DNA from 4 places in the Labrys sp. F242 genome. Region 4 is predicted to be linked to each of the others. Evidence: riboswitches for the same ligand, from Rfam matches in the RefSeq annotation. Region 4 holds a riboswitch; each other region holds the start of a gene.
What was found. Region 4 has a riboswitch for cobalamin ahead of ACZYTC_RS00535 (DUF1636 family protein). Riboswitches for the same ligand answer to the same signal wherever they lie in the genome.
Positions count from the first base shown of each region.

Region 1: it holds a riboswitch for cobalamin, as region 4 does, so the genes downstream of both, ACZYTC_RS04000 (ABC transporter substrate-binding protein) here and ACZYTC_RS00535 (DUF1636 family protein) in region 4, are expected to answer to the same signal.
Region 2: it holds a riboswitch for cobalamin, as region 4 does, so the genes downstream of both, ACZYTC_RS17260 (CbtB domain-containing protein) here and ACZYTC_RS00535 (DUF1636 family protein) in region 4, are expected to answer to the same signal.
Region 3: it holds a riboswitch for cobalamin, as region 4 does, so the genes downstream of both, bluB (5,6-dimethylbenzimidazole synthase) here and ACZYTC_RS00535 (DUF1636 family protein) in region 4, are expected to answer to the same signal.

Region 1 is NZ_JBVASG010000001.1:852,718-860,533, forward strand. Features, by position in the region: gene recQ (DNA helicase RecQ) at 18-1,874, opposite strand; gene ACZYTC_RS03995 (CobW family GTP-binding protein) at 2,164-3,132, shown strand; cobalamin riboswitch at 3,241-3,471, shown strand; gene ACZYTC_RS04000 (ABC transporter substrate-binding protein) at 3,663-4,706, shown strand; gene ACZYTC_RS04005 (FecCD family ABC transporter permease) at 4,708-5,730, shown strand; gene ACZYTC_RS04010 (ABC transporter ATP-binding protein) at 5,727-6,530, shown strand; gene ACZYTC_RS04015 (class I SAM-dependent methyltransferase) at 6,566-7,345, shown strand; gene tal (transaldolase) at 7,695-7,816, shown strand, end outside.
Region 2 is NZ_JBVASG010000002.1:377,036-384,851, reverse strand. Features, by position in the region: gene cobT (cobaltochelatase subunit CobT) at 1-683, opposite strand, end outside; gene cobS (cobaltochelatase subunit CobS) at 820-1,806, opposite strand; gene ACZYTC_RS17270 (J domain-containing protein) at 2,101-2,697, opposite strand; gene ACZYTC_RS17265 (CbtA family protein) at 3,166-3,930, opposite strand; gene ACZYTC_RS17260 (CbtB domain-containing protein) at 3,949-4,161, opposite strand; cobalamin riboswitch at 4,192-4,337, opposite strand; gene ACZYTC_RS17255 (histidine phosphatase family protein) at 4,470-5,024, shown strand; gene ACZYTC_RS17250 (UDP-glucose dehydrogenase family protein) at 5,140-6,456, shown strand; gene ACZYTC_RS17245 (efflux RND transporter periplasmic adaptor subunit) at 6,880-7,816, shown strand, end outside.
Region 3 is NZ_JBVASG010000001.1:350,309-358,124, forward strand. Features, by position in the region: gene ACZYTC_RS01690 (glutamine amidotransferase) at 1-77, opposite strand, end outside; gene ACZYTC_RS01695 (phosphotriesterase family protein) at 208-1,296, opposite strand; gene ACZYTC_RS01700 (ABC transporter permease) at 1,299-2,306, opposite strand; gene ACZYTC_RS01705 (ATP-binding cassette domain-containing protein) at 2,303-3,121, opposite strand; gene ACZYTC_RS01710 (ABC transporter substrate-binding protein) at 3,208-4,149, opposite strand; gene ACZYTC_RS01715 (cupin domain-containing protein) at 4,287-4,907, opposite strand; cobalamin riboswitch at 5,045-5,225, shown strand; gene bluB (5,6-dimethylbenzimidazole synthase) at 5,269-6,003, shown strand; gene ACZYTC_RS01725 (TerB family tellurite resistance protein) at 6,031-6,711, shown strand; gene ACZYTC_RS01730 (hypothetical protein) at 6,704-7,816, opposite strand, start outside.
Region 4 is NZ_JBVASG010000001.1:108,123-115,938, reverse strand. Features, by position in the region: gene cobG (precorrin-3B synthase) at 1-667, opposite strand, end outside; gene cobN (cobaltochelatase subunit CobN) at 664-4,092, opposite strand; gene cobW (cobalamin biosynthesis protein CobW) at 4,092-5,126, opposite strand; gene ACZYTC_RS00535 (DUF1636 family protein) at 5,123-5,506, opposite strand; cobalamin riboswitch at 5,615-5,831, opposite strand; gene ACZYTC_RS00530 (hypothetical protein) at 5,927-6,295, shown strand; gene ACZYTC_RS00525 ((2Fe-2S)-binding protein) at 6,492-6,947, shown strand; gene ACZYTC_RS00520 (xanthine dehydrogenase family protein molybdopterin-binding subunit) at 6,952-7,816, shown strand, end outside.

The DNA.
Region 1 (7,816 bases), 740 kb from region 4:
TCTCTTCGCAAAACGCTTTAGCCTTCGCGCCTGACGACTTCCAGGAAGAGTTCGCCGTAGCGCTCCAGCTTCGCCTGCCCCACGCCCGGTAGGGCCAGAAATTCGGGCAGGGTGCCGGGGCGCTCGCTCGCCATGGCGCGCAATGTGGTGTCGGCAAAGATCATGTAGGGCGGCACGCTTTGCTCGCGGGCGAGCCGACTGCGCTCGGTGCGAAGGGCGGCGAACAGGGCGCCGTCGCGTTCCGACATCTCGACCTCACCCCGCCGAGCGCGTTTTGCCTCGGTGCTCTTGCGTGGCCGGTCGCGGCGGAAGACGATTTGCCGCTCGCCCTTGAACACGGCCCGCGCCTCTTCGGCCAGGATCAGGGCGCCATGAGCCTCGTGGTTGACATTGACGAGGCCGGCGGCGGTGAGCTGGCGCAGCACCGATTGCCAGGTACGCGCCTCGATGTCCTTGCCGGCCCCGAAGACGGGCTGGTTGTCGTGGCCGAAGCGCTGGACTTTCTCCGTGACCTTGCCGGTGAGCACGTCGATGATATGGGCGGCGCCGAACATCTGACCGGTGCGGTAGATCGCGGCCATCGCCTTGACCGCGGCATCGGTGCCGTCCCAGCTCTCGACCGGCGAAAGGCAGGTATCGCAATTGCCGCAACGGCCGGGATGGGTCTCGCCGAAATGAGCGAGGATGGCCTTGCGCCGGCATTCGGCGGTTTCGCAGATGCCGAGCAGGGCGTTGAGCTTGCCGAGTTCGACCCGCTTCACCGTCTCCGGCGCATTGCCCTCCTGGATCATGCGGCGGCGCTGTACCACATCGGCCATGCCGTAGCTCATCCAGGCATCCGAGGGTAGGCCATCGCGCCCTGCGCGGCCCGTCTCCTGGTAATAGGCTTCCACCGAGGCCGGGATATCGAGATGGGCGACATAGCGTACATCAGGCTTGTCGATGCCCATGCCGAAGGCAACCGTAGCGACCAGGCAGAGATCTTCCTCCTCCAGGAAGGCGTCCTGGTTGGCGCTGCGAACAGCCACTTCCAGGCCGGCATGATAGGGCAGGGCGCGGATACCCTGCTCGTTCAGCCATTGCGCCGTTTCCTCGACCTTGGCGCGCGATAGGCAGTAGACGATACCGCTATTGCCCTTGTGCGCAGCCAGGAAGGCCAGCAATTGCCGGCGGGCGTTGTCACGCTCGACGATGGCGTAGCTGATGTTGGGCCGGTCGAAGCTGGTGGCGAAGACCTCGGCCTCGTTGAGACCGAGCCGCTCGATGATGTCGGCGCGAGTGACCGGGTCGGCCGTGGCAGTGAGGGCGATGCGGGGTACGCCGGGGAAGGAAGCGGCGAGGCCGCCGAGTTCGCGATATTCGGGCCGGAAGTCGTGGCCCCATTGGCTGACGCAATGGGCCTCGTCGATGGCGAAGAGCGCGATGTCGGCATCGGCGATCAGCGACTGGAAACCCTGTGTCGCCACACGCTCGGGGGCGACGTAGAGCAGGTCGAGCTTGCCGTCCATCAGGGAGCGGCGGACCTTGTAGGCTTCCTCGCGCGACAGCGAGGAATTGAGCGCCGCCGCGCGCACGCCAGCCTGCTTGAGCGCCTCGACCTGGTCGCGCATCAGGGCGATCAGCGGCGAGACCACGATGCCGACGCCGCGCCGGCACAAAGCCGGGATCTGGTAGCACAGCGACTTGCCGGCTCCGGTCGGGAACAGCACCACCGCATCGCCGCCCTCGGTGACATGCCGCACCACCGCCTCCTGCTGGCCGCGAAAGGCGCTGTAGCCGAATATGGCGTTGAGGACGGAGAGAGGATCTTGAGGAGAAGAGCGGGTCATGCCTGCAGGATGCACCTTTGGAGCCTGATTCCATTCCAGGGACATCATGGACACTTACCCGACAGGGGCCATGATTCGAAAATCTCCCGCGTCGATTTCCCACGCTGACAGGCAATTGCGGTGGAACGGTCGCGGTCGCGAATGCCGGCAATGTGCCCCTCGGCCAGAATGCGGGTTACACCCGCAACACCGTTGACGGTCTACCGAGATGTTGACGGTCTACCGAGATAAAGATAGTTATGTTATAACGTTTCATATAAATGAAGCCCATTCTGGCGCCCGTGGTATCGACATGCTCCGAGGCGCCTGCAACGGATCAAGGAATTCCGACATCATGCAGCCCGCGCCGCAGACACCCGTCACCGTCCTCACTGGCTATCTCGGAGCAGGCAAGACCACGCTTCTCAACCGCATCCTGACCGAGAGCCACGGCAGGAAATATGCTGTCATCGTCAACGAGTTCGGCGAAGTCGGCATCGACAATGATCTCGTCGTCGATACCGACGAGGAGATCTTCGAGATGAACAATGGTTGCATTTGCTGCACGGTGCGCGGCGATCTTATCCGCATCATCGAGGGTCTGATGCGCCGGCGCGACCGCTTCGATGCCATCCTGATCGAGACGACCGGGCTGGCTGATCCCGCGCCGGTCGCCCAGACTTTCTTCGTCGACGACGATGTGCGCGCCAAGACCAGGCTCGATTCGATCGTCACCGTGGTCGACGCCAAGCATCTGCTTGGCGAAATCGAGACAGCGCATGAGGCCCAGGAGCAGCTTGCCTTTGCCGATACCATCCTCCTCAACAAGACCGATCTGGTCACGGCCGGGGAACTCGAACGGGTGGTGAAGCGGATCCGCCGCATCAATCCCACCGCTACCCTCCACGAGACACGCCGCTGCGATATCGCGCTCGACAAGGTGCTGGATCGCGGTGCCTTCGACCTCGACCGCATCCTGGAAGCCGAACCCGATTTTCTTGCAGGATTCCATGACCATGAGCATGACGACCATGTCGGCAGCTTCGCCCTCGTTGCCCGCGAGCCGCTCGACCCCGGCAAGTTCATGCCCTGGCTGAACACGATCGTGCAGCAATTCGGCACCGACATGCTTCGGCTGAAAGGCATCATCGCCTTCGAAGGCGATCCCCAGCGCTTCGTGGTGCAGGGTGTGCATATGCTGATCGAGGGCGATCATCAGCGCCCCTGGAAGCCGGAAGAGGAGCGCAGGAGCCGTCTGGTGTTCATCGGGCGTAATCTGCCGAAAGACGTGATCGAACAGGGGTTCCTGGCCTGTCGGGCCTAAAGCGTTTTGCTCCAGGTGAGGGAAGGCGCGTGCTGGGGCGGTAAAACAGGGCTCGCCATCGGACGCCACCCGCTTTGCATATTCACTTGACCGCGATCGGGACACCCCGGTAACTGTGGCACTGACGGTTTCCGTCGGGTGCGAGCCCGATGGGAGTAATAGGGAACACGGTCCGGCTTTCTCGAAGCCCATGCCGTGGCTGCCCCCGCAACTGTAGGCGGATTGCCGAGCATCCTCGTGGCGCCAAAAGCGCCATGCCACTGTGGGTGACCCCATGGGAAGGCAGAGGCAAGGCCGATATCCGCGAGCCAGGAAACCTGCCGTCATCTCGATCAATCCCATGTCACGGGCGGGGATGCCCGGAACAGGAGACAATGTGACGTTTCTTCCCGCCATCTCGGGCCGTCGCCCACCTGTTCCCTCCGCTTCGCGCCATCAGACCCTCTGCCATAGCCTGGCCTGAGGGCGTTTCCCGTTTTCGGCCCTGCGCCGAACAGCGCCATCTTCCTATCGCGAACCGAGAGAACGTCATGACTTTTCCCAAGGCAAAGGCCTGCTGGTCGAGCTTCGCCGTCATGCTTGCGGCCGGCTTCAGCCTGACGCTGAGCATCGATCCAGCCGCCGCCCAGGCGACCAAATATCCGCTCAAGATCACCAATTGCGGACGCACCGTCACCTTCGACCATGCTCCGCAGCGCACTGTCTCCGTCGGTCAGAGCGGTACGGAGGTTCTCTACCTTCTCGGTCTTGCCGACAAGGTGGTGGGGACGGCCGTCTGGTTCGGCCCGGTTCTGCCGGGCTACGAAGAGGCCAACGCCAAGATTCCGCGCCTGGCCGACAATGATCCGAGCTTCGAAAGCGTGATCGCCAAGAAACCCGACCTCGTGACCGCCCAGTTCCAGTGGCATGTCGGCCCCAGTGGCATCGTCGGCAAGCCCGAGCAGTTCGAGGAACTGGGTATCCCGACCTATGTTTCGCCCGCCGATTGCGTCGGCAAGGACAATTCCAGCGGTGGCGACGGCACCCGCGGCACCCTTTTCACCATGGATCTGGTCTATCAGGAGATCAGGGAACTCGCCGAGATCTTCGACGTGCAGGGGCGCGGCTCGAAGGTCATCGCGGACCTGAAGGCACGCGAGGAAGCCGCCCGCCGCAAGATCGCCGCCGGCGATGGCAAGGTCTCGGCCGCCTTCTGGTTTTCGAGCGCCAAGGTCGATGTCGATCCCTATATGGCCGGCAAGAACAGCGTCCCAGGCTACATCATGTCCGTCCTGGCTGTCCGGAACATCGTGGAAAGCGAGGAGGAATGGCCGAGCGTCGGTTGGGAGACCGTCGCCAAGGCCGATCCCACCATCATCGTCGCCGGCAGGATGGACCGTCGCCGCTATCCCGCCGACGACATCGCCGTGAAGCTCAATTTCCTCAAGACCGATCCGGTGGCGAGCCTGATGCCGGCCGTCAAGCAGGGCCATGTCGTGGAAATGGACGTCCAGGCCATGCAGCCGAGCGTGCGTGTCGTCGACGGCATCGAGATGCTCGCCGATGCCATCCAGCGTTTCGGCCTGAAGCGTTGAGATGAACCGCGCTGTCACGCGATTGCTGGCAATCGGCATGCTGGCGCTGGCCGTGCTGGTGTTGGCGCTCTGGCTGGGCGCCGCCATCGGCGAGACGGCCATCCCGATGGAGGTGGTGGCCAAGACGGCGGCCAACCGCCTGTGGGGCGCCGGCTACATTCTCGATCGCATCGATGAAGGCATCGTGTGGAACTACAGGCTGAGCCGCGCCGTCGTCGCGGCCTGCTGCGGCGCGGCCCTGGCGCTGTCGGGTGTCGTGCTGCAGTCGCTGCTGCGCAATGTCCTGGCCGATCCCTATGTGCTCGGCATCTCGGCCGGGGCATCGACGGGGGCAGTCGGGGTCGCCATTCTCGGCCTCGGCGCAGGATTTTTGAGCCTGCCGGCCGGCGCCTTTCTCGGTGCGCTGGTGGCCTTCGGTTTCGTCGCCTTGCTGGCGATGCGATCGGGGCGCGGAACCGGCGCGGTGATCCTCGCAGGCGTGGCGGGGTCTCAGCTTTTCAATGCCCTGACCTCCTTCATCGTCACCAAGGCGGCCAATGCCGAACAGGCGCGGGGCATCATGTTCTGGCTGCTGGGCAATCTTTCGGGCGTGCGCTGGCCGGATGTCTGGCTGGCCCTGCCGATCACGGCCGTGGGGCTGCTGGTCTGCCTCTGGCACGCTCGCGCGCTTGATGCCTTCACCTTCGGTACGGAATCGGCGGCATCCCTCGGCATTTCCGTCCGGCGCGCTTATGTCGTGCTCGTCGGCGTCGCGGCGATGATGACGGCGGTGATGGTCAGCATCGTCGGATCGATCGGCTTCGTCGGTCTGGTGATTCCGCACGCCGCGCGGATGGTGGTGGGCGTGCGCCATGGGCGATTGCTGCCGGCCAGCGCCCTGATCGGCGCCGTCTTCATGATCGTCGCGGACATTCTGTCCCGGATCATCATCCCCGGCCAGGTCCTGCCGATCGGGGTGATCACGGCCCTTGTCGGCGCGCCGGCCTTCGCTCTCATCCTCAGCCAGAGAAAGGCGACGGCATGAGCCTGTCGGCACGCAATCTGTCCTGGTCGGCGGGCGGGGTCTCGATCCTGCAGGGTGTATCGCTGGAGGTTCGTCCGGGCGAGTTGCTCGGCATCATCGGCCCGAACGGCTCGGGCAAGACCAGCCTGATGTCCCTGCTGGCCGGTATCCGCCGCCCGCAGGGCGGCGAGGTGTTGCTGTCGGGCCAGCCACTCCACGCCTTGGCTCGCCGCGAAATCGCGCGCCGGATCGCTCTGGTCGAGCAACAGGCCGAGACGGCCGATCGCATTACCGCCCGCCAGGCCGTGGAGCTCGGGCGGACGCCGCATCTGGGTGCCTTCATGCCTTGGTCTGGCAAGGACGATGCCATCGTCGACCTCGCACTGGAGGAGGTTGCCATGACCAGCCTTGCCGCTCGCCTGTGGCATACGCTCTCGGGCGGCGAGCGCCAGCGCCTCCACATCGCCCGCGCCTTGGCGCAACAGCCCGAAATCCTGCTTCTCGACGAGCCCACCAATCATCTCGATATCGGCCACCAGATCGGCCTGCTGCATCTGGTTCATCGCCAGAACCTCACTGTCGTGGCGGCCCTGCATGATCTCAATCATGCGGCGATGTTCTGCGATCGGATCGCGCTGATGCGGGCGGGGCGGATCGAGGCGATCGGTCCTCCGTCCGAGGTGCTGACGGCTTCGCGCATCCAGTCGGTCTTCGGTGTCGCCGCTGAGGTTGTCCACGACGGTACCGGTGGCTGTTTCATCCGCTATCGGCATCCGGATCTTCCAGTGCCGCGGCCGGGCTGGGTCGCGGCTGCGTCATGACGCGGGCTCAACCGACAGATGAGGAGGGCCGACGGATGACGGGCGCCAGTTCAGCGAATTTCGATCTCAAGGAAGAGATCCGTGATTATTGGTCGAGGCGTTCGGAAACCTTCGACCGCGCCTTCGGGCATCATATTCCCGAAGGGCCGGAATTCGAGGCCTGGGCCGCGGCGATCCGCGATCATCTCGGTACCGAACCGCGCCGGATCCTCGATCTGGCTTGTGGGACGGGCGAGATCACCAAGCTGCTGCTGGCGCTCGGCCACGAGGTCACGGCCCTGGATTTCTCCGAGGCCATGTTGGCGGTGGCCCGTCGCAAGCATGCCGGCCGGCAGCGCCTGCGCTTCCGGCTCGGCGACGCCGAGAACACCATGGAACCGGAAGGCGCCTATGACGCGGTCGTCTGCCGGCATCTGGTCTGGACACTGACCGAGCCGCAGAAGGCCTTTGCCGATTGGTATCGCGTGCTGAAGCCGGGCGGCAGATTGCTATTCTTCGACGGGGATTGGGCCAGGCCCACCAGGGTCGGCCGGATGGCGTCCAAGCTCATCGCCCTGATCGACCGCCTCGGCGGTGCCGATCCCTATTATGACAGCGCGATGAGCGAGCGCCATGCCCGCATCATGGAGAGGCTACCTTTCGGTAGGGGGCTACGGAGCGCCGATCTCCTTCCGTTCCTGGAGCTGGCCGGTTTCAGGAATATCGTGATCTCTTCGCATCGGCCGATTGCCGCTGCCCAAAGGCGCCAGGCCGATCTGCGCAACCGGCTGCGTACCCATCTCTACCAGCGCTTCATCATCTGCTGCCGCAAGTGAGGCCTCCGCGACCGGTCGCCTTGCATGGCTGTCCGGCAGGAACCATATGATCGAGATCAGTCTCGAAGGACCTCAGGCGGAGAGTGCCATAGGCGCTAACTTTGCGAGTGGAGGCGCCTGAAACGAGGTGTGCCGATCTCCAGATCGGCATCTTCCTGCCGGCAAGCACGGCGCTTCCAAGATGGTCGATCTGGAGATCGACCCACCAGATAAGCACCGAGAGAGCCCGTCTTTTCTTCCCTCTGCAATGGGGCGAGAAAACAAGCACGATAACTGATGACGCCGCCGGGGCTGGGGTTTATGGTCCGTGCCGGGACGCTATCAAGGTCTGTGAACAAGGACGTTACATATGGCTTCGAAACTCGAACAATTGCGCGCCATGACGGTCGTAGTTGCCGATACCGGCGATATCGACTCGATCAAGGCGCTCAAGCCGGTCGATTGCACCACCAATCCGAGCCTGCTGCTCAA
Region 2 (7,816 bases), on a different contig from region 4:
GAGTCATCCGTGTCGGCCTGCGCCTCTTCGGACAGGCCCATATGGGTCAGGAGGTCGTTCATGGCGCGGGCGAAGGCGCGCTGGTTCTCGATCACGCTGTCGAGGCGCGCCAGATCCTTGCCGGCCTTTTCCTCGATGAGCGGGCGCCACAGATCCACCAGCTTGCGGGCCGGCTCCGGCGGAGCGAGGCCGGTCAGCTTCTCGCGCACCATCAAAGCGAGGGCATCCTCGACCGGAGCCTCCTCGCGGGCGCGGATGTCCTCATATTTGCCGCCGCGGAAATAGCGGTCCTCCAGCATGGCGGTGAGGTTGTTGGCCACGCCCGTCATGCGGCGCGAGCCGATCGCCTCGCAACGGGCCTGCTCGACCGCATCGAACACGCTGCGCGCCTGCTCGTTCTGGGGAGCATGCCGGCGATGGACGGCCGGATCGTGACAGGCGAGCCGCAGGGCCATCGCATCGGCCTGGCCGCGCACGATCGCCGCGACATGGGCGTCGAGCTTGCGCGGCGGCTCGGCAAGGCGCGCCTTGTCCGCCATCAGCATCGGCTTTTCCGAAGCGAAGGTCACTTCGAGATCCGGCTTGCGGGCGATGGCGCGCAGGGCCCCGGCCACCGAACGCTTGAAGGCGTCGTTGGGAACATCCTTGGGCTTTTCGCCGGGCTTGCGGTTTGTCGTCATGATCCCTGTCGATCCTGGGAGCGCGGGCGTCGGCGCTGTTGGTGTGCCGGTCTTCAGACCGGCATTTCTTGCCCGCGCCGCTGCAATGCCGGTCCAGCTCCATCACTTGATGGGGCTGGGCAGACCGGCACACCCGATGTTACGTCAGCGCGACGTTCACCGAGCTCTCGGCCAGCTCCGCGCCGAAAGCGCGCTGGTAGAACTCGGCTACGAGGCTGCGTTCGAGCTCGTCGCACTTGTTGAGGAAGGTGACCCGGAAGGCAAAGCCGATATCGTGGAAGATATTGGCGTTCTCGGCCCAGGTCAGCACCGTACGCGGCGACATCACGGTGGAGAGGTCTCCATTCATGAAGGCATTGCGGGTGAGATCGGCCACGCGCACCATCTTGTTGACGATGTCGCGGCCGTTCGGGCTCTTCTGGTAGTGCTTGGCCTTGGCCAGCACGATGTCGACTTCCTTGTCATGCGGCAGATAGTTCAGCGTGGTGACGATCGACCAGCGGTCCATCTGGCCCTGGTTGATCTGCTGGGTGCCGTGATAGAGACCGGACGTGTCGCCGAGGCCCACCGTATTGGTGGTGGCGAACAGGCGGAAGGCCGGATGAGGGCGAATCACGCGCTTCTGGTCGAGCAAAGTGAGCTTGCCGGAGATTTCCAGCACGCGCTGGATCACGAACATCACGTCGGGGCGGCCGGCATCATATTCGTCGAACACTAGGGCGATGTTGTTCTGCAGGGCCCAGGGCAACATGCCGTCGCGGAATTCGGTGACCTGCTTGCCGTCTTTGAGAACGATGGCGTCCTTGCCGACGAGGTCGATACGCGAGACGTGGCTGTCGAGGTTGATGCGAACGCAAGGCCAATTGAGCCGGGCGGCGACCTGCTCGATATGGGTCGACTTGCCGGTGCCGTGATAGCCCGTCACCATCACGCGGCGATTATGGGCAAAGCCCGCCAGAATCGCCAGGGTCGTCGGCTTGTCGAAAAGATAATCGGTATCGAGGTCCGGAACGTGGTCGGAGGACTGGGAATAGGCCGGTACTTCGAGATCCGTGTCGAAACCAAACAGCTTTTTGGCCGAAACCATGATGTCCGGCAGATTGGCCGGTGTCGTTGCGTCAGTCATTATGCCTTCCTTGGCTGGCGCCAGGACGGCGCAGCCGACAATCAGTTCCAGCGGGCCGGCGGTACTGGCCCCACCGAATTTCCCAGTCTCGCCAGGCGGGCATGGAAAATTCCGCGTCGTCTCCATAGCGTTTTGTGATTTGGTGGAATCACCAAGAATCGCAAAGACGCGTCGAACCAAAGAGCTAGAGCAAAAAGGCGTTTCCGTCTAAACGCGCTTTGCTCGAGGTCGGGCGGGGATCCCCGGGATTGGAACGCGCTCCAAACCTGGAAGCCTCGCCGGTGGTGCGGGCGCTCAGCAGAGCCCAGCGCTACGCAGCGTATTATAGGCCTGGATGATCCCGCGCAATTTATCTTCGCTGGATCGGTCCCCGCCATTGGCATCGGGATGGAGGCGTTTGACCAATGTTTTGTAGCGTGCCTTGATCTCGGGGCCGCTGGCCGTTTCCGGCAGATCGAGCGCCTCGAGGGCCTTGCGTTCCAGCAATTTCAGGCGTCGCCTTTCCGGTTCCGGCGCACTCTGCGTGCGTCCGAAGCCGTGCTCGCCCTCGAAGAAGCCGAAGCCGTCATGGATCTCCGGGCCAGGTTGCGGCCCTTCGCCGCGCTTCTTGGCCCAGGGATTGACGCCCATCGTCCAGGTCGGGCGATGGCCTGTGGCGGCATCGCGCTGATAGGCGCTCACCGAGTCGTCCGGCAGGCCTGCGAAATAATTGTAGGTCTTGTTGTATTCGCGAACGTGCCCCAGGCAGAAATGCCAGAACTGGCCTTCGCGGTTGCGCCCCTTGGGCGCGCGAAATTCACCGGCGTTTCGGCAGCCGGCATGTTCGCATAGCTGTACGCTCGCCGGCTGGACCTCTTCGGCCCTTGGGCGCACCCGGATGCGATCAAACAAGGGCGAGTCCAGATCCATAATGACACACTATGCGAGGGTGAACACAAATGGGCAAGCATGAGCTTGGACGCAAGAGCGTTTTGTAATTTGAGTGAAGCATGTCAAATCGCAAGGACGCTCCAGTCGATCCAAAGGACTGGCTTGGAACCAAACAGTGAGAGCAAACAAGCGTTCATACCTGAACGCGCTTTGCTCTGGGGTTAATTGAGGCGGAATGCCGCTGCAGATTTTGAAATATGGGGTCTGCCGACCCGAAAAAGAAAGAGGCCGCCGAATGGCGGCCCAAGTCTTAGGGAGGAAACGCCCAAGGAGGGCAGTGGGGGAGCGCAAACGCGCATCCACCACGTCCGTAGAGTGATCCTGATGCGTTCATTTCGCAAGTGCGAAATGAACGAAATTTTGAAAACCGGCCCAAAACCGGGCCGGTGTTGTAAAAATGCGACGTTTGACGTGGTCGGTTGGCCTTTTTCAGCGGCTGGCGGAGGTTTGCAGCAGCTTCTGTGCTGCAACGCCGAAAGCGATCCCGAGCGTTGCCCATAGCACGGCATGGATGCCGAGCGAGGCAACGCGGAACTTCCATAGCACCGTGGCCGAGAAATCCGCCGGGATGTCGTTGACGGCCGGCAGAATCTGCATGGCGACCACCATCACCACCAGATAGGCGGCAGCCCCCACCAAGTTGGCGTTCCAGCGGCCGAGGCTGGCGGCGAGCCGGTTCGCCGTGCCCAGGGCGGCCGCCATCGTCAGCAGGGAGAGCAGGATCATGCCGAAATAAAAGGCGGTCCGCAGGCCGATCGTGTCGGGATTGCCAACGGCCGGCGGCGTCGCCGGATATTTGATCTGCGGTACCAGCATGATGGCGGCAAAACCGACGAGCGCGATCACCCCTGCTGTCGCGCGCGGGCTGAGCGTGCCGATCCGTCCCTGCGCGAAGGCGAAGACCAAAGCGAAGATGCCGCCGAGGGCTGCGCCATAGACGACCATGCCGGTCATGAGGCCGTAGCTGGACTGCACCGGCCGGCTGACCGGGTCTTCCTCATGTTCATGTGCTGCGGCCGGCTGGGAGGTTGCCGGCGTTGCGGATGGCGCCGGTGCGGCGGCGACCGCGTGGCTTTCCTCATAGGCGATAGCGGCATCGACCTGTGGTTCACCGAAGACCCAGGCGAAGCCAGACGCCAACAGTCCGGCCAGGATGCCGATCAGCATCCCCCGGATCAAAAGCGATCTAACCATGTCGTTTGCCTATGCGCCCTAGTGGCAGGGGAAGCCGAGCAGATGGCGAGCGTCGTGCACGAATTCGTGGATGTAGACGCCGGGAATCAGCGAGGTCGCGCCTTGCTCGGCGCCGACGAAATAAATGGCGAGTACGGCCAGGAGCACGGTGAAGAGCGCCCAGGGCAAGATCTCGCGGACCGGGATGGCGATCGGCTGCTGGGCGACGGGTGCCAGAGTTGCGGTGGTCATGAAAAGCTCCTTGGGATTACGCGTCCCGCTACGAGTCATGCTGCCTTGGAAGAGGTCTGACTTCCGGACGGCGCCCAAGCGCCGCCGTTCACAGTGGCGCGACCGTGCCGGATTCACACCGGCTTCCCACCCTTGGCAAAGCCCTTCCATAAGAGCCCAAGTCACGAACATGTCAATATTCCGGAAGCGACTTAGAGCATAAGTTGCGCGACTTTTTGGACGATACCATGCGTTGAAACAAAAACTTAGGGAGCATGATCCGATTGGTTCGGTCGAATCATGCACTCTAAGTCTTGGGAACTGCCGTCATGACACCACGCCTGATCCTGCTATGCCATGGGGCTACGCCTGCGGTGCGCGCAGCGGGTTTTCCCCTCGATGAGGCGCTCGATGCAAGAGGGCTGGCTGCGGCGCGGAAGCTGGAAGGGCATTTCGGCAGGCCGGCCCGCATCCTGAGCAGCCCGGCGCTCAGGGCTCGCCAGACCGCGCAGGCCCTCGGCCATGATCCTGAGGTCGATGAAGCCCTGCGCGAATGCGATCATGGCCGCTGGGCAGGGCTTGCCCTGGACGCGGTAGCGGCCGCCGAACCCGAGGCGCTCCGGGCATGGCTGACCGATCCGGATGCCTGCCCGCATGGCGGAGAGAGTGTTGCAACCCTGATTGCGCGGGTCGGCGCCTGGCTCGATGGCAGGCGGTTCGAGGGGTATACGCTCGCCGTTACCCACGCTTCGGTGCTGCGCGCCGCGGTCGTTCACGCCCTCGGGGCCGAGGCTCGTTCCTTCTGGCGTATCGATGCCGCCCCATTGGCGACAGCCGATCTCAGGCCATCCGGCCGGGGCTGGTCGCTGCGGTTGAAGGCATAGAGGCGTTGAGCAGGGCCCTCCAACGGAGTTCCTCTCTTTTTTCGTCATTGGCATGTCGCCGGGCCTTTTGTAGACACGCGTCTGACGGATTGGTCGTCCAAACAGGATTGATGTCATGCGCGTTGCAATGATCGGTACGGGTTATGTCGGCCTGGTGACGGGGGCCTGCCTCGCCGATTTCGGCCATGTCGTCACCTGCGTCGACAAGGATCCAGCCAAGATCGAGGGCCTGCTGGCCGGCCGCATGCCGATCTACGAGCCGGGCCTCGAGGATCTGGTGGCCCGCAATGTGCGTGAGAAGCGCCTGTCCTTCACCACCGAGCTTGCGCCCGCCGTCCGCGATGCCGCCGTGGTGTTCCTGGCCGTCGGCACACCCTCGCGCCGCGGCGACGGGCATGCGGATCTATCCTATGTCTATGGCGCGGTGCGGGAGATCGCGGCGGCGGTCGAAGGCTTCACCGTGGTGGTTACCAAGTCGACCGTACCGGTCGGCACCGGCGACGAAGTCGAGAGGCTGATCCGCGAAGTCCGTCAGGACGCCGATGTAAGCGTGGTGTCAAACCCTGAATTCCTGCGCGAGGGCGCGGCGATCGAGGATTTCAAGCGTCCGGACCGCATCGTGGTCGGCACGGAGGAAGAGCGGGCCAAGGAGGCGATGGCCGAGGTCTATCGCCCGCTCCATCTCAATCAGGGGCCGTTGCTGTTTACGGACCGACGCACCTCCGAACTGATCAAATATGCCGCCAACGCCTTCCTGGCGACCAAGGTCACCTTCATCAACGAAATCGCCGATCTGTGCGAGAAGGCCGGCGCCAATGTGCAGGAAGTGGCGCGCGGCATCGGCCTCGACAACCGCATCGGCTCCAAATTCCTGCATGCGGGTCCGGGGTTCGGTGGCTCGTGCTTTCCCAAGGATACGCTGGCGCTGCTGCGCACCGGCCAGGAACATGGCGTGCCCTTGCGCATCGTCGAAGCGGTGGTTGGCGTCAACGATGCCCGCAAGGCGGCGATGGCACGCCGCGTCATCGCGGCCCTCGACGGCAACATCGCCGGCAAGACGGTGGCCCTGCTCGGCCTCGCCTTCAAGCCGAACACCGACGACATGCGCGACAGCCCCTCGGTCCCGATCGTGCTCGCCCTGCAGGACAAGGGCGCCCGGGTGCGCGCCTACGATCCCCAGGCGATGGAGGAGGCGCACAAGACCCTCAGCGATGTCGATTATCGCTCCAGCGCTTATGATTGCCTCGACGGGGCCGATGTTGCCGTGATCGTCACCGAATGGGACGAGTTTCGGGCGCTTGACCTCGAACGGGTCAAAAGCCTGCTCACGCGGCCGGTGATCGTCGACCTGCGCAACATCTACCGGCTCGACGACATGAAGCGGCACGGCTTTCGCTATGAGAGCATCGGGCGCGAGGGGACGACACCCTGACCTTTTTGCGGGCGAGCTTGGCTCAGGCCCGGTGCGGCTCCCAGGACAGGGTTAAACCCCGCCCGTTTCGGGAAGGGATTGATGCGCCTGGCTTGTAAATGGCCGGAATGTGGGTCCGCCGGCGTCAGGTACCGGCGCGAGAAGCGGCGGGCCTGTTGCGGATTTGCATCAAGTCCCAACTCACGGTTGCAGGGCGGCGATCTTGATTGGATCAAAGCGGTGAGAATTATCATACTATAAGGCCCACACGGCGATTCTGCCCCGATTCCGGCCGGCCGAGCGCTGAACAGGATCTCCGAACCTGCCCTGATGGGTGCAGGCTGGGAAATCCTGCAGGATTTTCAGACGCCAGCTCCAGTGCCCGCGACAAGGCCATTAGCCATGTGGGCGGTTTGGCTGAGGCGCTTGCTTGCGAGGATGTTCATGTCGAGGTTGCGTCGCAAAATAGGTCGGCTGGCCGCCGGCGTACTGGCTTTGGCGGCCCTCGAGGGGGTGGGCACCGCGCTCGCCCAGCAAATGCCGGCCATGCCGGTGACGGTGGCCAATCCGGTCAGTCGCAAGATCACAGAATCGGTCGAGTTCACCGGTCGTTTCCAGGCCTGGCCGCAGGTGAACATCACCTCGCGTGTCACCGGCTATCTCGACAAGTCGAGCTTCGTGGAAGGGTCCCTCGTCAAGGAGGGCGACGTGTTGTTCTCGATCGATCCGCGCCCGTTCCAGGCCGCGGTCGACCAGGCGGCCGCCCAGGTGAAGATCACGCAGACCAGGATCGACCTGACCAAGGCCAATCTGGCGCGCGCCGAGGCGTTGAGGAAGACCGGCAACGTTACCGATGCCACCTACCAGGCCAACCTCCAGGCCTATCAGGAAGCGGCGGCCTCGATCGATTCGGCCAACGCGGCACTGGCAACGGCCAAGCTCGACCTCAACTATGCCACCATCGCCGCACCGATCTCGGGCAGGATCGCCCGTCAGCTGGTATCGCGCGGCAATCTGGTGGTAGCCAACTCGACCTCGCCCCTGGTGTCGATCGTCGCTGTCGACCCGATCTATTTCTACTTCGACTTCGACGAGGCGAGCTACCTTGCCTATCAGCGGGCCTCCAAGCACAAGATGGATGCTGGTGGCACCGAGCCCGCGCTGACGGCCGAGATCGGTCTGTCGGACGAGAAGACCTTCTCCCACAAGGGTACGCTCGACTATCTCGCACCGCAGGTCGACGCCCAGACCGGCACCGTCACGGCGCGTGCCAAGATCGCCAATGCCGACGGCTTCCTCACCTCCGGCCTGTTCGGGCGCGTTCGCATCACCATCGGCGAGCCCTATGAGGCGCTGGTCGTGCCCGATGTGGCGGTGGGCC
Region 3 (7,816 bases), 240 kb from region 4:
AACTGGTCGAAGCCCTTGATATGGGTCGAGGTCGAGACCCAGGATTCGCCGGCGAGCAGGATCTTCTTCTTGGACATGGTCACTCCTATAGCGTTTTGCGATTTGGTGGGATCACCAAGAATCGCAAAGACGCGTTCGAACAAAGAGTTAGAGCAAAAGTGCGTTTTCGATAAAAAGCGCTTTGCTCCAGGAAAAGGGGTCGTGGGCTCACACCGCGGCGGAGAACACGGATTTGGGATTGTCGACGAGCACGCGGTCGATCGCGGCCTGCTCCACGCCGTGGCGCAGGAGGCGGGGCACGAAATGCTTGAGGATGAAGCCGTAGCCGAAGCCGCCATAGCGGGTGAGCATGATCTTCAGGAAGACGTCCTGCGACAGCAGCAGGCGGTCGGTGAAGCCCATGTCGACCAGCGCGCGGATCGCGGTGGCGTTCTGCTCGTCGGAAGGGGACTGGGCGTCCTGGTCGGCAAAATAATAGTCCATGCCGATCATGTCGTATTCGAGGAAGGCGCCGCGTTCGGCCAGGGCCCGCTGATAGGATAGGTCGGCATGGCTCGGATTCATGTGGCAGAGCACGGTATGCCTGGGATCGGCGCCCTCTGCCTCGACAATGTCGAGCACGCGATGACCGAGACGCTCCCAGCCCGGCAGATGGATGGAGAGCGGCAGGCCGGTTATCCCGGCTGCGCGCGCCGAGGCGCGCAGCGACTTTTCCTCCTCCGCCGTGAAATCCTTGCTGACGCCGACCTCACCGATGATCCCCGCCATGATCTGCGGCTGCTCTTGCCCGCCGCCGACATCGTTGACGATGAACTGCGTCACCGCCTCGACATCCATTGCCTTCAGCCAGTCCGGATGGGTCGGCTCCAGATAGAAGCCGGTACCCATGATAATCTTCATGCCGGAAGCGCGGGAGATGCGTGCCAGCTTCTCGGGTGCCCGGCCGATGCCGATATTGGTGGCCTCGATCACCGTATGGCCGCCGAGCGCCTGGAAGCGCTTGAGCTCGGACAAAGCGAGGTCACTGTCGTCGAGCGAGACATTGTCGCGATTCATATAGGGGTTCATCCGCAACTCGCCGATGATCTCGATATTCACCGCCTGCTCGGCGATCGCTTTCTCGTCCGGATGGCAGGGGCATTTCCAGGTGCGGGCGCCATCGAGCAGGATGTGCTCGTGCATCAGGGTGATGCCGAGGTCGTCCACCGGCACCGGGCCGAGCACGGTCATGGCGGTGCCGGATCGGATGCCGATCGGCTTGCGTTCGGCGGGACGGGGCTGGAACAGGTGATCCATGCTCAATGGCTCCTCATCGCGCCCTTGAACAGGCGGAAATTGAGCCAGATGGCGATCAGGATGATCGAGCCGGTGACGATCGGAGTCAGGAAGGGTGACATATGCGCCAGCACCAGGCCGTTGGCGATGACCGCCACCGTCAGGGCGCCCAGCACCGTGCCGACAACGGTGCCGCGCCCGCCGAACAGGCTGGTGCCGCCCAGGACCACCGCGGCGATGACGTCGAGCTCGAAACCCTGGCCGGCATTGGAGGAGCCGGAGCCAAGGCGCGCCGCCAGGATGACGCCGGCCGCGGCGGCCGCCATGCTGGAGAGGATATAGACACACAGCACCACGAAGCGGGTGTTGATGCCGGCGCGCCGGACAGCCTCGGCATTGGCGCCGACGCCGGTGACATAGCGGCCGAAGGGCGTCCGGTTGAAGACGAGGAAGGCGATCACCAGCACCACGAGGGCGATCAGGGCGGGCACGGGCACGCCGAGGAACCAGGCGCGCCCGATCGCAGTGAAGGGGCTCTGGGCCTCGACCGGGATCGAATAGCCGGCGGTGATCAGGAGAGCGAGGCCTCGGATCACCGACAGGCCCGCCAGGGTGACGATGAAGGCGGGAATGCGTTCATAGGCGATGAAGAAGCCCTGTATGGCGCCGATCACGCCGCCCATTGCCAGCATCAGCACGATGACGAGGGGCCAGGGAATCCCGGCCTGCAGCGAGGCCGCCGACAGAGTCGCCGCGAGCGCCAGCACCGAGCCGACCGAAAGATCGATGCCGCCCGTCGTGATCACGAAGGTCATTGCGGCCGCCACGATCAGCAGCGGTGCCGACTGGCGCACGATGTTGAGCAGGTTGGGGGTGGTGAGGAAGGCGTCGGTCCAGATCGAGAAGACCAGGCAGACGAAGATGAAGAACAGGGCGATCGAAATGATGCTGCCATTCGCCATCGCCTTGTCGCGCCAGCGCGCCTTGTGGACGCGGGGGCGATGGGCGGGGGTGGTGGATGAGGCCGTCATGCGCGGGCTCCGTTGTCCTGGGGAGAGCCGTTCTTTTGGGCGGCGCCGGCGGAGCGGGCGTTGAATTTGCGGCCGACGATGAGGTTGACCACCTCTTCGATATTGGTGTCCTCGATCCGGCGCTCGGCGACGTTGCGACCCTCATACATCACCTGGATGCGGTCGCAGACGAGGAAGAGGTCCTGCAGGCGGTGGGTGATCAGGATGACGCTGACGCCGCGGGCGCTGACGGTGCGGATCAGTTCGAGCACCGCCTCGACTTCGGCGACGGCCAGGGCGGCCGTAGGCTCGTCCATGATCAGCACGGAGGGATTGAAGGAAGCGGCGCGGCCGATGGCGATCGACTGGCGCTGGCCACCGGAGAGGTTCTCGACCTTCAGCCTGGTATCGGCGATGACGATGCCGAGCTTGTCGAGCATGTCGCGGGCCTGGTCGTGCATGCGGCGCTGGTCGAGGAAGGGAACGCCGAGGATGCGGTGCCTGGGCTCGCGGCCGAGGAAGAGATTGCCGGCGACATCGACGCTGTCGCACAGCGACAGGTCCTGATAGACCATCTCCACCCGCGCCGCGCGGGCATCGGCAGGGGAGGCGAAGGACTGCACCTTGCCGTCGATCTCGATCGCGCCGGTGTCGGGGATCACGGCGCCCGAAAGCACCTTGCTCAGGGTCGATTTACCGGCGCCATTGTCGCCGACCAGTCCCAGCACCTCGCCGGGCCTGAGCATCAGCGATACGTCGTCCAGGGTCTGGATCGTGTTGTATCGCTTGGAGATACCGGTCATCTTGACGCGGTAGGGTTCGCCACTGTCCATCATGGTTCCGCCTGGCAATGAGATGCCCCGCCCGCGGCTCGAAGAGCAGCGGGCCTGGGCCCAACTATGCGTGGGGGCCTGTCAGCCCGTTACTTGAACATGCCCCGGAACTTGTCGACGTTCTCCTTGGTCACGATCGTCACGGGAACGTTGATGATCGGCTCGACCTTCTCGCCCTTCTTGAGCTTGGCCAGGGCTTCCACCGCGGCCTTGCCCTCGCCGGCCGGATCCTGCTGGATCACGCCGGTGACCCAGCCCTGGTCGATGCCTTCGATGGCCTGCTTGGTCAGGTCCCAGCCGAAGACCTTGACGCCTTCGGTGCGCCCCTGGCTGGTCACGGCGGACACGGTGCCGAGAAGGGCCGGTTCGCCGGTGGCATAGAGCGTGGTCATGTCGGGATTGGCCGTCATCAGGTTCTCGGCCGCGCTCAGCGCCACGTCCTGCACGTTCTGGCCGTCGACGGTGTCGAGGAAGGTGACCTTGAGGCCGCTGGCCGTCACCGCCTTCTTGAAGCCATCCAGCCGCTGGTTCTGGATGTAGGAATTGAGAGCGCCGACCACGCCGATCTTGGCGGTGCCATCCAGCTTGGACTTGACGTAGTCGGCGTAGAACTTGCCGATGTCCTCGCCGGCCTTGAGATTATCCACGCCGACGAAGGAGACATTGTCGCCGTCGGGGATCTGGGCATCGATGGCGATGACGGGGATGCCGGCCTTCTTGGCGGAGGTGATGGCGGGCTTCACGCCGTTGACGTCGATGGCGATCAGGATGATGCCGTCGACCTTCTGGGTGATGTAGTTCTCGATCGCATCGTTCTGGGCGCTCGGAACATTGTTGGCGTTGAAGATGACGAGCTTGGCGCCGGCCGCCTTGGCGGCGGCCTCAGCGCCTTCGTTGATTTGGTTGAAGAACAGGGCCTGCTGGTTGATGGTGACCAGGGCGAAGGTGTCGGCCAAAGCGGACACCGATCCTAGGGACAGCGCCAGGGCTGCCGCTGCCGAGCAGCCGGCGAGATATTTTGAAAGCCGCATTTCAGTTCCCTTCATGGATGGCCCGTGCCGGGCTCATTCTCAGTTCTGACATCAGCATCATTCAAGAGACTTGAATTCATGTCAAGTTACTTGAATGGCGGTCTCGGGGATTCTTGAAACGCCGACGGCGTGAGGCGTTAGAAGGTGGCAGGCGTGTTGACCCAGAAGATGCTCGCGCGCTCCGTTCCGGTGTTGCGGTACCAATGAGGCAATTCCGACTTGAACACGAAGGTATCGCCGGCAGAGAGCTTGAAGGTACGCTCACCGACCATCAGCTCCACGGTTCCGGTCAGCACATAGCCGACTTCCTCGCCCTGGTGCTGGATCGGCCCGGCGCTCTCGCCGCCGGCCTCGATGTGGTGGATGTTGCATTGGAGGAGATGACCGGGCGAATAGGGGATCACCCGTTCCAGCGAGATGCCCTCGCCCCGGCGGAGCGGGTCCAGCGAGATCAGGGGGCGCGAGCCGGCGCGAAAGACGATACCCTCTTCGCTATCCGATTCCTCGAACATCCAGCCGATATTGGTGCCGAGGACCTCCACGAGGCGATGCAGCATGGGCAGGGAAGGGGAGGCCTTGCCGTTCTCGATCTTGGACAGCAGGCTTTCCGAACAGTCCGCGGCCGTCGCCAGGGCCTTCAGCGTCAGCCCCCTTGTCTGCCGGGCCAGGCGAAGGCGGGTGCCGAGCCGCACGGGATTGGCCTGTTCCAGGGGATCGGGGTGATCGCCGGCGCGTCGTTTGAGGTCGATCTTGTTCATTGCGCGATTGCCAGGATGCTTCATTGCCCGAAAGCCTAGCCGACGATTCTAGGCCACAAGCCTGCACCCTGTCCACTTCGCCGCCGGCCGCTCGGCATCAGCGTCCCAAACGGCTGGGCAGTCGGCACCTCCCATGCTACATCCGCAAGACCTTCGGTGCCCGCTTGCGGGAGAATCGGGAACGCGGTTTGAAGCCGCGACGTGCCCAACGCTGTAAGGGGGACTATCCGGGCAGGTTTCAGGCCACTCGCTCTGCGGGGAAGGCGTCCGGATGGGTGGATCCCGAGTCAGAAGACCGGCCGGAGGCGATAGATCGGCGCGCGTGGACGGCGCGGCGATTGCCATCGCAAGGGGAATGACGATGGACCCATCCACGGGAGCGCTTGCGCCCTCCGGGCCGTTTTCACCGGCCGAACGCGACGCCGTCTATCGCGCCATCTTCACCAGGCGGGACGTCCGCAGCCAATTCAGTCCGCAGCCCGTTCCGGACGATGTCCTCGCGCGCATCCTCGTGGCCGGGCATCATGCGCCGTCGGTCGGCTTCATGCAGCCCTGGAGTTTCCTGGTGCTGCGGTGCCCTGAGGCCCGGGGCAAGGTGCAGGCCCTCTTCGAGGAGGCCAATGCGGAAGCGTTGGCGATGTTTCCGCCGCAGAAGCAGGCGCAATACCGCTCGCTGAAGCTTGCCGGCATCCTCGATTCCCCGGTCAATCTGTGCATCACCTGCGATCCAGACCGCGCCGGCCCCGTGGTGCTCGGCCGCACCCATGACATGGCCATGGACCGCTACTCCACTGTCTGCGCGGTGCAGAACATCTGGCTGGCGGCACGGGCCGAGGGCGTTGGGGTCGGTTGGGTCAGCATCGTCGATCCCGTGCGCCTGCGTGCGGCACTGGGCATTCCCGAGCGCGTAATTCCGGTCGCCTATCTGTGCCTTGGTTATGTGCACGAAGCCTATGCCCGGCCGGAGCTGGAAGTGAAGGGCTGGCGCCAGCGCCTGCCGCCGGAGGCCGTGCTGAGCTTCGACGCCTGGGACGGCCAGCGGCCCGACCATCCCTTGCTCGCCGCCATGCGGACGGCTATGGGGAATGCTGGTTGATAGAGCAAAGCGCAAAGACGCTTTGGGGTGGCCGGCGCAGATGCGCGCCGTCTCGATCGGGTGGCACGGCCGATGGATTTCCTGCGTAAGAATGCGATCTGGATTATCGCACTGCTGATTACCAGCCTGGTCTTGCTGGAGGGGCCGAGGGCGATCCTGATCGGGGCATTCGTGGCCGCCCTCGTCGGTCTGTTCTGGCTGTTGCGCGGCAAGGCCCGCAAGCCGGCGGCGGGCCGCCGCCTCGAGACCGTGCCGAAAGTTGTCCCCCTTCCGCTCGACCGGGGTTCCGACACGGTTCGGCCGCAGGCGCTCGAGCGCGCTTCTCTCAAGACCATCGATGATCCGAGGCTCGCGGCCGTCGTCCTGATGATCCAGCTTGTCCGCACCAATGGCTTGCTGACCCGGGCCGAGCGGGACACGATCCTCGCTCTTATGGCCGATCCACTCGGGATCGGCGATCGCGAGCATGTCTATGAGCAGGCCTTGCAATTGACGGATCGCGGCCGGGTGTTCACGCCGGTCGCCGAGGAATTGGCGCCCCTTCTGCGGGCGCGCCTGTCCCTGCCGGAGCGCCAACAGCTTATCGATATGCTGGGCGAGGTCGCCAATGCCTATGGCGAGGCCAGCGATTTGCAGCGCGAGGCGATCGTTCGCCTGAAGAGACGCCTGCTTGCGCCGGATGCCGCGGCCGGGCGCCCGCTCAATTGAAATAGAAGGCGTAGCTCGCGACGTCGCCGCCGAAGATACTGGTCGCCTGGCCCCAGGCCTCTGCATCCATCACCTTGCCATTGTCGAGGAAAGGCAAGGCGCCTGGGCCGGTGATCCACAGCACCAGGTCGAAATTGCCGGGCTGCTCGAAGACCCTGGCGAGATTGACGCCCTTGGTGAAACGCCAATGCGGCATCAGCAGCTTGCCGTCCAGCACCTGCTCGACCTGGCCGAGCAGCGCAAGCCATGAGTCGATACGCTCCTGCGTTACGTCGAGGGAGGGCAGGACGCCGCTCTTCTGCCGCGGGCCGGGCAGCCATTCGTGATCGTCGTCGGTCTCCTTGCCGATCAGCGCCCAGGTCTCACGGTTGAGCCGGATTACCGTCTTGATATGGTCGCGCACCTCCAGCCACATCGCCTTGTCGGCCACCGGCCAGTCGATCGTATGCACCAGGCTGATCAGATCGGCGATAGCGTCGGTGTCACGCTTGCTCGTGCCGAACAGGGTCATGCCCAATCCGTCGCCACCATCGCCGCCATTGGCCTTGGCAAGGCCGCTGACGGCATGTGGAAACAGGCTGCCGAAGCCCGCGTCCCAGCTGCGCGACATGTCGTGCGACAACAGGGTCTTGGTCAGGGCCATCAGGAAATTGCAGTAGCCACGCAGCCATTTGGCGTCGGCAGTGTCGAAGGCGACGATGAAGGGCTTGGGCTTGCCGGCATCGTCGATGTCGGAAATGGCTGCTCCGATATGGTCGCGCTCGTCGATGATGCCGTCGCCGTTCCAGTCGAAGCGGGTGACGGAAAGATCGACCGTCAGCTTGGCGGGGCTGTCGCCGACCTCAGCCAGGGTCTGGTCGGCCTTTTCGAGATCGGCCAGGAACGTGGCGAGGATGCCGCGAAAGTCCTTATAGGTGATGGGCTGCGGATCGGGATTGGTGCTGAAGACGGTGCCCGAGAGGCCGAGCACCCGCATCGCCGGCATTTCGGTGGCGAAGCCATATTTGTAGAGGGCCTGCGACAAATGTTCGAGCGCCCGCGCCGTGCGCACCATGCCGAGGCCGAGCCTGGCGTCGGCATTGCTGCTGGCCTTGGTGGCGAGGGC
Region 4 (7,816 bases):
GAGAAGGTAAGTGTGCCTCATCCTGCAACCGCCTCACCAGATCGCGCATGCGGCGTTCATCGGGCTGGCGCAAAGCGAGGAAGCGCTCGGCAACGCCGAGGGCCGCCTCCAGGGCTTCTTCCACCCTCACCCGTCCGAGTACTTCCCCACCGGCGTCCAGGCGGAGATGCCCGTCATCCTCGGGCCGGAGGGCGATATCGGCCTCGACGCCGTCAAGCGGCAGCACGCCGCCTCCGTCGAGCAGAAAGCCGAACTTGGCCGGGAGAGAATGGAAACGCTCGTTTCCAATCAGCCTCAGCTCCAGCGCTCGGATCATAGGGTGCACGTCAACAGGCGCGCTCGGATCGAGCCCGGCGAGCGGGCTTGCAATCACGTTGCGGACCTGTTCGGCGGCAGCACTGGCATCGAGCAGGCCCAGTTCGGCAAGCCGGTCGAGCAAAGGCTGCAGGGTTTCGTCGCTGACGCCGCGCATCTGCAGATTGGCACGGGAGGTCAGATCGATCAGGCCATTGCCGAAGCGCCGGGCAGCCTCGGCCAGCGCGGCCGCGCGTTCCGGGCTGAGATCCCCGCCGGTGAGACGTACCCGCACGATCAGTCCGTCCCCCGAGCGCATCGGCCTGAGCGCGCCCGGACACCAGCCCTTGACCTGATTGGACGGCTCGCTCACGCCGCTCTCCCAGCTTCGTCCAGCAGGCGGCTGGCCGAATTGCGACGCGGCTGCCACAGCCCCCGGCGGATCGCTTCCGCCAGCCGCGCCCGGATCGCCCGACCCGCAGCGGGATTGGCTGAAGCGAGGAAGGCCGCAACCTCCTCGTCCTCGACATAGGCTTCGTGCATGCGGTCGAAGGCGGCATTGGTGACGATGCCAGCCGTCGCCGAGAAGGCGAACAGCGAATCCATGGCATTGGCCATCTCGGCGGCCCCGGCATAGCCATGCACCATCATGCCGTCGATCCAGCGCCGGCTGGCGGCCCGGCCATGCACGAGGCGGCCGACCTCCTCGCCGAGGCTGCGCAAACGCGGCGCCTGCGGATTGGAGAGATCGGCGTGATAGAGGGCGGCCTTGGCACCGAGTGCTTCCAGCGCCGCCGCAAAACCGCCCTGGTAGGCCGCGAAGGTGACGTCGTCGAGGATGTCGATCTCGCGATGATCCTGGCCATGGACATGGGCATCGGCCGAGGCGACCCGCTCAGCGAAGATAGCCGGTACGGCATCGCCGTCGATGCCGGCGCCATAGGCATGACCGCTGGCGGCGAGATAATCACGCCCGAGATCGGACCGCGTCTCCCAGGCTCCCCGCGCGATACGGTCGGTGATCCCGGCGCCATAGGCTGATGGGGCAGCGCCGAAGATGCGCAGCGGGCGCTCGCCGCTCGCCTTCGCCGTGGCGGCCAGCGGATTCCATTCCGCGCTTTCCTCCAGGGCGGCGACGGCCCTGACCGCTTCGTCGAACAGCGCGATCTGCTGGGCGAACACATCGCGGAACAGGCCTGATATGCGCAGGGTCACGTCGACGCGCGGCCGGTCGAGCCGCGCCTGCGGCAGGATCTCGAAGCCCGAGACGCGATTGGAGCCGTTGTCCCACACCGGCTTGACGCCCAGCAGGGCCAATCCTTGAGCGAGATCGTCGCCACCGGTGCGCATGGTCGCCGAGCCCCAGAGGTCGAGCACGATACGTTTGGGATAATCGCCGTGATCCTGCAGATAGCGCTGGATCAAGGCATCCGCCGCACGCGATCCAATCGCGTAGGCGGCACGGGTCGGAACCGCCCGTGGGTCTGTTGTGGTGAGGTTACGTCCGGTCGGCAGCACGTCGGCGCGCCCGCGCGTCGGCGCCCCGGCGGGGCCGGGCCGCACGAAAAATCCGTCGAGGCCGGCGAGAAGGCTTGCCATTTCGCTGTCACCGCAACTGTCGAGCCGAGCGGCCAAAACCGGACGCTCCTCCTCGCCGCAGGAGGCAGCCAGGACATCGAGGAGGTGGGCGCTCTCCTCCGGCCGACGCCCGAAGACATGCAGCCCGTCGCGGATCTGCAATTCCTTGACGTCGCACAGGAAGGCATCGAGGCGCGCCAGCGTCTCGTCCTCGTCGAGGCCGGGAGCGATGCCGCATTCGGCGCTCAAGCCTGTTTCGACGGCTCGCTCGAGGATCTCGCGCCTGAGATAGGCCATGCGGCGCGGGTCGAGGCCATCGGCGCTGGCATATTCGTCGATCAGGCGCTCCACCTCGATGGCCCCGCCGGAAAGGCCAGCCTCCCGCAAGGGCGGGGTGAGATGGCCGATGGTGACGGCGCCGAGCCTGCGCTTGGCCTGTGCCGCCTCGCCGGGATTGTTGACGATGAAGGGATAGAGCACCGGCACGGACCCTGCAGCCAGTTCAGGAAAGCACTGGGCAGATAGGGCCGCCGCCTTGCCTGGCAGCCATTCGAGCGTGCCATGCGTGCCGAGATGGATCATCGCGTCGATGCCGAAAGCCTGGCGCAACCACAGATAGAAGGCGAGATAGGCATGGCGCGGCGGCAGATCGGGCGAATGGTGGTCGCCCTTGCGGTCAAGGGCCGAGCCGCGATCGGGCTGCACTGCCACCGCGACATGGCCGCAGAGATGGCCCGCAAAGCGGAAGGCGCCGTCGAGGCAAAGCGGATCGGCTGATGGATCGCCCCACTGGGCCGCGAGCTTGTCCCGGAGGGTAACGGGAAGGGTGTCGAGCCAACTCCGGTAAACCGCGAGCGGGAGGGAAAGCTCCCTGGGATCGGAGGCTTCCGGCGTGCTCTTATCGGCCGTGTTTCCGAGGGCAGGCTCGAGGCTTGCAATCCCAGGAAGAGATCGGCCCAACCGCTCCAGCAGATCGGCACCGCTTTGTGGCAGATCACCAACTACATACCCCTCGTCGCGAAGCCGCTCCAGGATCGCCAGGGCCGAGGCGGGCGCATCGAGGCCAACGGCATGGGCGAGACGGCCGTCTGCACCCGGATAGTTCGAGAGGATCAGGCCGAGCCTGCGCTCCGTCCGCGCCTTGGCGGCGAGACGGGCCCAGGCGGCGGCCTTGGCGGCCACGGCGGCGATGCGCTCGTGATGGGGAGCATGGGCGAGACGGCTGAAGGTGCCCTCCTCGCGTTCGGCCTTGAAGGAGATCACGCCAGCCGAAAGGCGGCCATCGAGTTCCGGCAAGGCGACATGCATGGCAAGGTCGCTGGCCGACAGCCCGCGGGTCGAGGCTTCCCAGGCCTCCTGCGCCGAGGAGGAGGTGATCACCTGCAGGACGGGGCAGCCGGCCACGTCCAGCGGCGAAGCACCGTCGTCGGCCAGGGCCGAGAAGGCAGTGGCATTGAGGATCACCCGGGGCTGAAGGTCCTCAAGCTGCCGGCGCACCCATGCCGCCGTTTCCCCATCCTTGAGCGAACCGACATAGAGGGCGGATACGGCGAGGCCCTCGGCACCGAGGGCCAGCGTCAAGGCCTCGATGGGAGCAGTGTCGGCTGAGAGCAGGATGGAGCGATAGAAGAGGATGACAGCGCGCCCATACCCTCTCCTCGATGGGGAGGGTCGAGGCGAGGACGCCTGCGCTCCAAGGAACACCCCATATTTCAGCACGGCGACCGGTGCTTCCGGCTCGCCGAAATCGAAACCGCCCAGCCTTGCGGCATAAAGCAGCGAGGCATGGGCATTTTGCGGGCCGCCTTCACGCCAGTAATGCGCGAGCCGGTCCAGGGCATCCTGGGGCACGGTGGAGAGCTGGGACAGGCGTCCATCGGGCCTATCGTCACCGGGAATCAAGGCGAGCGCAATGCCATTGTTGCGTGCCGTCGCGGCCAGTTCCTCCGCGCCATAGCGCCAATAATCGAGTCCGCCGAGCAGGCGCACCACGATCACCCTGGCATGGCGAGCAGTCTTCTCGATATAGAGGTCAACAGACATCGGATGGCGCAGCTTCTGCAACGGCGCCAGGCGCAAATCGTCAAGGCCGGAAGCGGCCGCCAGAGCGAGGTCGCTATCGGTCAGCGAGGCGAACACGATCGCGCCGGGTGCCTGACCCAGATCGATGGCGGCCTCGCTGGCGTCGAGCGAACGCGTATCGGCCGGCAGCAGATGCATCAGCCCTCCAGCGTCTTGCGGATGCCGGCCTGGTCGATACCCTTCTCGCCGATGATGACGAGGCGGCTCGAACGGGTTTCCTCCGGCGCCCAGGCGCGGTCGAAATGCTGCGAGAAACGGGCGCCGACGCCCTGGACCAAGAGGCGCATCGGCTTGCCGTCGACAGCGACGAAGCCCTTGATGCGCAGGATATCATGTTCCTCGGCCGCCGCCTTCAGCTTGTCCACCAGGGCCTCGGCATCGAGAATGGCGGGCAGGTCGACGATGAAGGTATCGAAGTCGTCGTGGTCGTGCTCGGCCTCGTGGTCGTGGTGGGAGGGACGCGCCTCCAGATCGTTCTCGGCCGCGGCCCCGAGGCCGAGCAGCACGGCGGCATCGATGCGGCCCTCGGAGGTGCGCACCACCTTGACGGCGCGCGGCACCGTCTTCTCGATGTCCTTCTCCACGCTGTCGGCTTCGCCGGCGGAAAGGAGATCGGCCTTGTTGAGCACGACGAGGTCGGCGCAGAGGAGCTGGTCCTCATAGACCTCCTCGAGCGGATTGTCGTGGTCGAGGGAGGCGTCGCCCTCGGCCTGGCGCTTGAGCTCTTCCGGATCATCGGCAAAGCGTCCGGCCGCAACCGCGGCGCCGTCGACCACGGCGATGACGCCGTCGACGGTGACACGCGAACGGATCGCCGGCCAGTTGAAGGCCTTGACCAGCGGCTTGGGCAGAGCGAGGCCAGAGGTCTCGATCACGATATGCTCGGGCGGGTTGGGGCGCGACAGCAACATTTCCAGCGCCGGCACGAAATCATCCGCCACGGTGCAGCAGATGCAGCCATTGGCGAGTTCGACGATGGCGTCTTCCGGGCAGCTCTCGATGCCGCAGGACTTCAGGATATCGCCGTCGACGCCGACATCGCCGAACTCGTTGACGATCAGCGCCAGCCTGCGGCCATTGGCGGTGGCCAGCAGATTGCGGATCAGCGTTGTCTTGCCGGCTCCGAGAAAGCCGGTGACGATGGTGCAGGGAACTTTGGTGTGCGCGTTCATTCGGCGGCGTCCTTGAGAGTTGGCATGGGTGGAATGCGCGCGATCATGCTGCGCTTGAAGACTTCAGGACGGCCGCGCCAGGGCATCAGGCCGTCGGTGGAATGGGCCAGCAGGCTGACGCCGGTGAGGACGTCGGGGCCGCTCTCGGCACTGAGATCACCGAAGACATAGGTCCAGGTACCTTCGGCCGTGAGCGCCACCGTGCAGGAACGCTTGCAATTGCCCAGACATTCGACCCGCTGCAACTCGACGCCTTCAGGCAGCATGCCGGCGAGCGCATCGCGCAGCCGTGCCCCCTGGCGCGGCGCGTCGGGATCGTCGCCCTCGCGCCTGCAGGTCACGCAGACGAGCAGCCGAACTGGAAGAGGTGTTTGTGGCATCGGCCCTGTTCATCGCCGCCGAAGCGGATGGAGGGCGCGGGACCGACGGCGAGGCCGACGATCGTCCGGGAAAACGGAACCGGCCTCCGAGGCGCCCCGCCCGGACCGATGACAAGGTTGCGAACGGCAGGTCTCCTGGCTCGCAGCTCATCGCCCCCCGCCGCCTTCCCGGTTACCCAGTGGCCTCGAGGCGGGGCGCTCGCCGCTTACAGTTGCGGGGGCAGCCGCGGCTTTGGCATCCAAGGCAGCCATCGACTGGCTGCTCTTCATCCGCACCGCATTCCCTCTTCTCTCATAACGAGAGACCGATCGTGGCTGACATAAGGGGTGTGCGGACGGGCTTGTCAATGTTCCCGCTTCCAAAGCACGCGCAAAATCCGGCATAAAGGGCGGCGACGTCGCCACACCAACGAGGTTGCCATGCCCGAAGAGAAGCTGCCGCCGATACCGTCATCCGAGCCGCAGAAGATCGACGTCATCTTCCGCGGCGGTTCGGTGACGGCCATCGGCGTCGTGCTCGCCTTCTCGCTGGGCTTTCTCAACAACTGGGCATCGCAGCCAGGAACCTGGATCCCGGAAGACCTGGCCGCCGTCTTTCTCATCGGGGGCGGCATCATCTTCCAAGTCTGGGCGCTGGCCGGCATGCTCTCGGTCAAATCACTGGAGGCGCCAGTCTATCGCCGCATCGTGCGCACCTTCATGATCGGCCTCATCCTCGTATCGGTCGGCGTCCTCGTCGCCATCGCCGGCGACGCGCTCGGCTACAGCCGGATCTGGTTCAAGCAATAGGCCGGGGGGCCCTTCGCAACTGGCGGCCGCATTTCTCGACCGTTTCCAGACTGCACAAACTCTCACGTCTGCGTTACCCGTCACCCCGCCGCCATGATTGCCGCCACAATTCTGCCTTCCCGCAATCGCCCACCAGAAGGCCGACGCCGATGGGCCCGGCACTTCTGCCCGGCATCAGCCGCTGGAAGGCCTGCCCATGGTTGCCATCACCGTCAATTCGACCGTCCACCGGCTCGACATCGAGCCCGAGACCCCTCTGCTCTGGGTCCTGCGCGATGAACTCGGCCTCACCGGCACCAAGTTCGGCTGCGGCATCGCCCAATGCGGCGCCTGCACCGTCCATGTGAACGGCGCCGCCATCCGTTCCTGCCAGACCCAGATCGGTGACGTCGACGGCGCCACCATCACCACGATCGAAGGCCTGTCGGCGGACGGCAAGCATCCGGTCCAGCAGGCCTGGCTCGCCGAGGACGTGCCGCAATGCGGCTATTGCCAGTCGGGCCAGATCATGGCCGCCGTCGCCTTCCTGAAGGATACGCCCACCCCTACCGACGCGGATATCGACAACGGCATCACCAATATCTGCCGTTGCGGCACCTATCCGCGCATTCGCGCCGCCATCCATCGCGCCGCCGAACTGATGAAGGGATGAGGCCATGAACGCAATCGACCGCACGCCCACCGCGCTGAGCCGGCGCAGCTTTCTCGCCATCGGCCTCTCTGCCGCCGGCGGCCTGATGATCGGCGGGCTCATCCCCGCTGCATCACAGGCCCTTGATATCGCCGACCAACCCTGGGGCGGTGCTTCCACCGACGGCGAGATCAATGCCTGGATCCTGATCGAGCCCGACGACACCGTGATCATCCGCGTGGCGCAATCGGAAATGGGCGAAGGCATCTTCACGGCCCTGCCGATGATCGTCGCCGAGGAACTTGGTTGCGACTGGGCCAAGGTGAAGCCCGAATATGCCTCGGCCAACCGGAATTTGCGCGAGAACACCGTCTACAAGCGCATGGGTACCGGTGGTTCGGGCGCCGTGCGCCGCTCGCGCGAATTCCTGCAGGCAGCCGGCGCCAATGCCCGCGAAAGGCTGGTGCAGGCTGCTGCCTCGCGCTGGCAGGTGGCGGCCGAAAGCTGCAGCGTCGATGCCGGCAAGGTGCTGCATCAGGCCAGCAATCGCAGCCTGCGCTTTGGCGAGCTGGCCGGCGAGGCTGCCAAGGTCACGCTGACGAGGGAGCCGGCCATCAAGACGCCCGAACAGTTCACGCTGATCGGCAAGCCGCTGGCGCGTCTGGATACGCCGCCCAAGCTGACGGGGGCGGCGCAATTCGGCATCGATATCCGCCTGCCTGACATGGTCTATGCCGCCGTGGTGACCTGTCCCGTCTTCGGCGGCCGCGTGAAATCCCATGACGAAGCCGCCATCAAGGGGCGCCGCGGCATCCTGGCGGTGGTGCCGATCGAGGGCGGCCTCGCCGTGGTGGCCGACCGGTTCTGGCGCGCCAAGGAAGCGGCACTCG